DNA from 2 places in the Desulfuromonas acetoxidans DSM 684 genome. Region 2 is predicted to be linked to the other one. Evidence: riboswitches for the same ligand, from Rfam matches in the RefSeq annotation. Region 2 holds a riboswitch; the other holds the start of a gene.
The links. A riboswitch is a leader RNA that binds a small molecule or an ion and turns the genes downstream of it on or off. The one in region 2 is predicted to bind molybdenum cofactor.
Positions count from the first base shown of each region.

Region 1 (3,422 bases), on a different contig from region 2:
CTCTTTTTTCAGTGTCAGGACGAACGCAATAAAAGTGTAACAAAGTGGCACGCATTGTCACGAACTTGAGCTGGCTCTGTGCCAATTGGGAACGGTTGGTGCGGTCGGGGCAGGCCGGATATTCCGGGTTTGTCACATGAAAAAGGATTTGTGGGGTGTTCCATTCTGGTGATCCGTGTGTGACGAGCTGTTGCATTGTGTTCCAAACTGGATCAAATCGTCGCGTTGACGACAAGTCGTAACTTGCCGATTCTGTAGACAACAACGTGGTGTTCCACTATGTAACTCTATTGAATTACGGAGGTTTTTAGAAAAATATTTAAAAGTGGCATCCAAGTTGCTCTAAGGGGAGGTAGCGTTGTCCGTACCTGAATCAGGTGTTCTGGTGCAGGGATTCTACCGGATCTATTTCACATCACTATCGATGGAGGAGCCGGGCGGATTTGAGAGACTGTCATGCGGACGTTATGTCTCATTCACAACAGCAACAAAGGAGAGAACTAATGGCATTAGCAGATCAAACTTACGGTTTCTTCATCCCGACAGTATCTTTGATGGGGGTAGGTTGTGCCAAGGAAGCCGGCGATCAAGCAAAAGCACTGGGCGCTACCAAGCTGCTCATCGTTACCGACGCTGGCCTGGCTGCCATGGGCGTTGCCGACACCATCAAAGGTTATGTTGAAGCTGCCGGTCTGGAAGCTGTTATCTTTGACGGCGCTGAGCCTAACCCGACAGATAAGAACGTTGCCGATGGCGTTAAAGTCTACGAAGACAACAAGTGTGACGGCATCATCACCCTGGGTGGTGGTAGCTCCCACGACTGCGGTAAAGGTGTAGGCCTGGTTGTTGGTAACGGCGGCCAGATTCGTGATTTCGAAGGTGTGAACCAGTCCACCAAATCCATGCCTCCGTTCCTGGCCATCAACACCACTGCAGGTACCGCGTCTGAAATGACCCGTTTCTGCATCATCACCAACACGGACACCCACGTTAAAATGGCCATTGTTGACTGGCGCTGCACGCCGAACATCGCGATCAATGATCCTGTTCTGATGGTTGGCAAGCCGGCTCCTCTGACTGCTGCGACCGGTATGGATGCACTGACTCACGCTGTTGAGGCTTATGTTTCCACCATCGCTACTCCGATCACTGACGCTTGCGCGATCAAAGCGATCGAGCTGGTCGCTGAGTACCTGCGTCAAGCTGTTGCCAACGGCGAGAACATGGAAGCCCGCGACAAGATGGCTTACGCTGAGTACCTGGCCGGTATGGCATTCAACAACGCCAGCCTCGGTTACGTTCACGCCATGGCTCACCAACTGGGTGGCTTCTACAACCTGCCTCACGGTGTCTGCAACGCTGTCCTGCTGCCGGTTGTTTGCGAATTCAACTCCATTGCCAACGTGAAGCGTTTCGCTGACATCGCTGTTGCCATGGGCGAGAACATCGACGGCCTGTCTGACGTTGAAGCCGCTGAAGTTGCCATCGCAGCCATCCGTCGTCTGTCCGCAGACGTTGGTATCCCTGCCGGTCTGACCGAGCTGGGTGTTAAAGAAGAAGATCTGAAGATCATGGCAGAGAACGCTCAGAAAGATGCCTGCATGCTGACCAACCCCCTCAAAGCGAAGTTGGAGCAAGTGATCGACATCTACAAGGCAGCAATGTAACACCCGGCCCTCACGGGCTGATCTGACGGACTATCGTCGGAAACGACCAGCATGGGAGAGGCTTCGGCCTCTCCCTATTTTCTCAATTAAGTACTATCAAGATCTCCGAGCCTGCCCCCCCTACGGAGGTTGCCTTTAAGGGGACAGGCCTCAGGGTTGCATTGGAAACGGTGTGGCCTCCCAGTCTTGGAAAGGAGATTCTTACCATGCGCTTAACGTTAAGACACTGCAAAGGAGCCTGACACACATGGATAAGATTTTCCGCGTTAACATGACCGACCTGACCACCACCGTTGAAGACGTCCCGGCTGAATGGGCTGGTCTCGGTGGTCGTGCCCTGACCTCAACCATCGTAGCTACCGAGGTTGATCCTGAATGCCATCCTCTGGGAGAAAAAAACAAACTCGTTTTTGCCCCTGGCCTGCTTAGTGGTACCGCTGCGGCCCAATCCGGTCGTATGTCCTGCGGCGCTAAAAGTCCGCTGACCGGCGGCATCAAAGAGAGTAATGCCGGCGGCACCACCGCCCAGCAATTCGCCCGCATGGGCATCAAGGCGATGATCATTGAGGGCATGCCCAAAGAGGACAAGTTCTACAGCCTGCACATCACCAAAGACGGCGTGACCATCGCCGAAGAGTCCGAGCTGCTCGGTAGCGGCAACTTTGCTGTCATCGATGCCATGGTGGAAAAATATGACAAGAAAATCGGTGTCATGACCATCGGCCTGCCCGGCGAATTGAAGATGGCGTCTGCCAACATTTCAGTTAAAGATCCCGACGGCAAAATCCGCAGCCACGGCCGTGGCGGTATGGGTGCTGTTATGGGTTCGAAAAAAATCAAGTTCATGACCGTGGATTCCGAAGGTGCCGGTGCGGTGCCCATCGCGGACCCCGACACCTTCAAAAAAGCCGCCCGCGTGTTTGCTAAGGCGATGCTCGACCACCCGGTCAGCGGCGAAGGTCTGCCCACCTACGGCACCAACGTTCTGGTCAATATCCTCAACGAAGCCGGTGGCCTGCCGACCCGTAACTTCACCTATGGCCAGTTTGACGCCCACGACAACATCAGTGGTGAGACCATGCACGACACCATCGTTGAGCGTGGCGGTAGCCCCAAGCACGGTTGCCATAAGGGCTGCATCATCCAGTGCTCCCAGGTATACAACGACAAAGACGGCAACTATGTCACCTCCGGTTTCGAGTACGAGACCATCTGGGGCATGGGAGCCAACTGCTGTGTTGAAAACCTCGACGAGATCGCTGAAGCCGACAACATCATGGATGATATCGGTGTTGATTCCATCGAAACCGTCGTTATGTTCGGTGTGGCCATGGAAGCAGGCATCCTGCCGTTCGGTGACGGCAAAGGGATTCTGCGCATGCTGCGCGAAGAGATCGGCAAAGGCACCCCTCTGGGTCGTATCCTCGGTGGTGGTGCCGGCAATGTCGGTCGTACCTACGGCGTGACCCGTGTTCCTGTTGTCAAGAACCAGGGTATTCCGGCTTACGATCCGCGCAGTGTTAAGGGTATCGGCATCACCTATGCCACCAGCACCATGGGCGCAGACCACACTTCCGGTTACACTATCGCGACCAACATTCTCAATGTCGGCGGTTTTGTTGATCCGCTGAGCAAAGACGGTCAGGTTGAGCTGTCGCGCAATCTGCAGATTGCTACCGCAGCCATCGATTCCACCGGTATGTGTATCTTTGTTGCCTTCCCGGCGCTGGATATTCCCGAGTGTCTGCCGGCATT
Region 1 covers NZ_AAEW02000009.1:6,472-9,893, reverse strand. Annotated here, with positions in the region: gene DACE_RS08810 (iron-containing alcohol dehydrogenase) at 504-1,667, shown strand; molybdenum cofactor riboswitch at 1,759-1,880, shown strand; gene DACE_RS08805 (aldehyde ferredoxin oxidoreductase family protein) at 1,915-3,422, shown strand, end outside.
Region 1: another riboswitch for molybdenum cofactor. It lies ahead of DACE_RS08805 (aldehyde ferredoxin oxidoreductase family protein); the one in region 2 lies ahead of DACE_RS13850 (aldehyde ferredoxin oxidoreductase family protein).

Region 2 (3,422 bases):
GCCAACCGATTCTGGCCATGTCGAACGCTGTCCAGCAACACCGCATTTATGCGATTCCTGAATATTACCTGACCGCATCATCTCAATTTGTTATTGCCAGCCTCAATTACCTCGGGGGGATTCTCAATGACGAGTGAGGCCCACCGCACTGCCTTTGGCAAACCGTTTCTGGCCCTGTTGGCCACCCTGGTATGTCTGTTACTCGGCATGATGCTATCGGTGTCTATCGGCTCGTGGTCGATCACGTTGTCGCAGATCGGTGACATTATCGGCCATGTGCTGGGTGGCGGCGCTATTGACCCGGCTGACCCCATCGGCACCATTGTCTGGTATGGTCGCATTCCTCGCACGCTGTGTGGTGTTCTGGTTGGCTTTTCACTCGGCTGTGCCGGTGTGGTGATGCAGGGGGTGTTTAAAAACCCCATGGCCAGCCCAGGCATTATCGGCACCAGTTCCGGCGCGGCGCTCGGTGCAGTGACAGCCCTGTACTTCGGTCTGGCGGCCACCAGCCTTTATCTAGTGCCGTTGCTGGCGGTGACCATGGCTTTCTTTTCGTTGATGGTGGTACTGGCTGTTGCCACCAGTGGCGGTTTAACCTCACGCTACACGTTGCTGCTCGGCGGCATCGCCTTTAACGCCATTTTTACTGCCATCACCTCAGTGGTGATTGTGTTGTCGACGGAACAGTACGACATGGCCCGCAAGATTGTAAGTTGGTTGATGGGCGATCTGACCAACCGTTCATGGGAACATGTCCTCATCATTGCGGCCATTGCCGTGGTCGGCTTTATCGGCTCTCTGCTTTTTGCCCGCGATCTCAACATTTTGATGATCAGCGAAGAGCAGGCACGCAATTTCGGCGTGCGCGTCAACTGGTCGCGCAATATCCTGCTGGTGTTTTCCGCTTTACTCACCGGTGGCGCTGTGGCTGTCGCCGGCGGCATCGGTTTTGTCGGCCTGATTGCACCGCACATGATGCGCAGTCTGGTGGGTTCCGACAATCGCCTGTTGCTACCGGCCTCCGGTCTACTCGGTGGCGCGCTGGTGGTTTATGCCGACTGTCTGGTGCGACTGGTCGGCAGTGGCGGCTTGCGCATCGGCGTGCTTACCGCCCTGCTTGGCGGTCCGTTTTTCCTGTTTCTGATTATTCGCGACCGTAAAAAATACGTCTATTTTTGATCGACTGTCACGACCACCGAGTTACCTCACCTCAGGTTGTTTTCAACAGACTCTTTTAACGGATTTGACGCTCTTTTTGTATACCATTCGGCCTCTGTTCACATGCTGAACACCTGTTTCAGAACGGCACAGTTTCCCTATTCTCCCACTCGACACCGCAACCACCCTTACTGCGAATAAAATACCTTATTTCGATAGTTTAGCCATACTATTGCCTCTTCGAACATCCCTGATAAAGTGGTTGGTACAGTCTTTGCGTTTTTACCTCGTCCAGCATTGGTTCATTTGACGGCCCTGTGCTGAGTTATTGACACCTCGTGGTCTTAGGGGGTGTTCTCAATCGCACTCCAGATCAGGGGCCGCCGATTGAGACCAGCCCTTAAATCTCCGAGCCGCTACCACCTACGAGCGTGATCATGGTGGTCCGGCCGCCAGGTGGTCCCGGAAACGGTATCGCCCCCCATGTTTGGAAAGGAGATTTCCGCCATGAGCGATGATTGTTCACCTGCAACAACGGAGAGAACCCATGGATAAAATTTTTCGCGTTAACATGACCGACCTGACCACCACTGTTGAAGATGTCCCTGAAGCATGGCTCGGCCTCGGTGGTCGTGCTCTGACTTCAACCATCGTTGCTACCGAGGTTGATCCTGAATGCCATCCCCTTGGCCAGTTCAATAAGTTGGTTTTTGCCCCCGGCCTGCTCAGCGGCACCGCTGCGGCCCAATCCGGCCGGATGTCCTGCGGCGCTAAAAGTCCGCTGACCGGCGGCATCAAAGAGAGTAATGCCGGTGGCACTACCGCTCAGCAATTTGCCCGCATGGGCATCAAGGCGATGATCATCGAGGGCATGCCCAAAGAGGACAAGTTCTACAGCCTGCACATCACCAAAGACGGCGTGTCTATCGCTGAAGAGTCCGAGCTGCTCGGCAGCGGCAACTTTGCCGTGATTGATGCCATGGTGGAAAAATTCGATAAGAAAATCGGTGTTATCACCATTGGTATTGCCGGTGAACTGAAGATGGCGTCCGCTAATATCTCGGTGAAAGACCCTGACGGTAAAATCCGCAGCCACGGTCGTGGCGGCATGGGTGCGGTTATGGGTTCGAAAAAAATCAAGTTCATGACCGTGGATTCCGAAGGTGCCGGTGCGGTGCCCATCGCGGACCCCGACACCTTCAAAAAAGCCGCCCGCGTGTTTGCTAAGGCGATGCTGGATCACCCGGTCAGTGGCGAAGGTCTGCCCACGTACGGCACCAACATCCTGGTGAACATTTTGAACGAAGCCGGTGGTCTGCCGACGAAAAACTTTCGTTATGGTCAGTTCGAGCCGCACGACAAGATCAGCGGTGAGACCATGCACGACACCATTGTTGAGCGTGGTGGTAGCCCTAAGCACGGTTGCCATAAAGGCTGCATCATCCAGTGCTCCCAGGTGTACAATGATAAAGACGGCAACTACCTGACCTCCGGTTTCGAGTACGAGACCATCTGGGGCATGGGTGCCAACTGCTGCGTCGACAATCTGGATCAGATCGCTGAAGCTGACAACATTATGGACGACATCGGCATCGACTCCATCGAAGGTGTGGTCATGTTTGGTGTGGCCATGGAAGCGGGCATCCTGCCGTTCGGCGACGGCGAAGGGATTTTGCGCATGCTGCGCGAAGAGATCGGCAAGGGCACTCCTCTGGGCCGTATCCTCGGTGGTGGTGCCGGTTGTGTTGGCCGCACTTATGGTGTCACCCGTGTTCCTGTGGTTAAGAATCAAGCCATTCCCGCCTATGACCCACGCAGTGTTAAGGGGATCGGCATCACCTATGCCACCAGCACCATGGGTGCCGACCACACCTCCGGCTATACCATTGCGACCAACATCCTTAATGTTGGCGGTTTTGTTGATCCGCTGAAAAAAGACGGTCAGGTTGAGCTGTCGCGCAATCTGCAGATCGCCTCCGCCGCCATCGACTCCACCGGCATGTGTATCTTCATTGCCTTCCCGGCACTGGATATTCCCGAGTGTCTGCCGGCATTGATCGACATGATCAACGCCCGCTTCGGTTGTGCGTTGACCGGTGATGATGTCACCGAGCTGGGTAAGAAAGTCCTCAAGCTGGAGCATCAGTTCAATCTTGATGCCGGCATGACCAACAAGGACGATCGGCTGCCTGAGTTTTTCAAGACCGATCCGGTTCCGCCGCACAACGCGATCTGGGATTTCAGCGACGAAGAGATCGACGAAT
Region 2 covers NZ_AAEW02000019.1:25,673-29,094, reverse strand. Annotated here, with positions in the region: gene DACE_RS13860 (ABC transporter substrate-binding protein) at 1-137, shown strand, start outside; gene DACE_RS13855 (FecCD family ABC transporter permease) at 127-1,179, shown strand; molybdenum cofactor riboswitch at 1,553-1,672, shown strand; gene DACE_RS13850 (aldehyde ferredoxin oxidoreductase family protein) at 1,706-3,422, shown strand, end outside.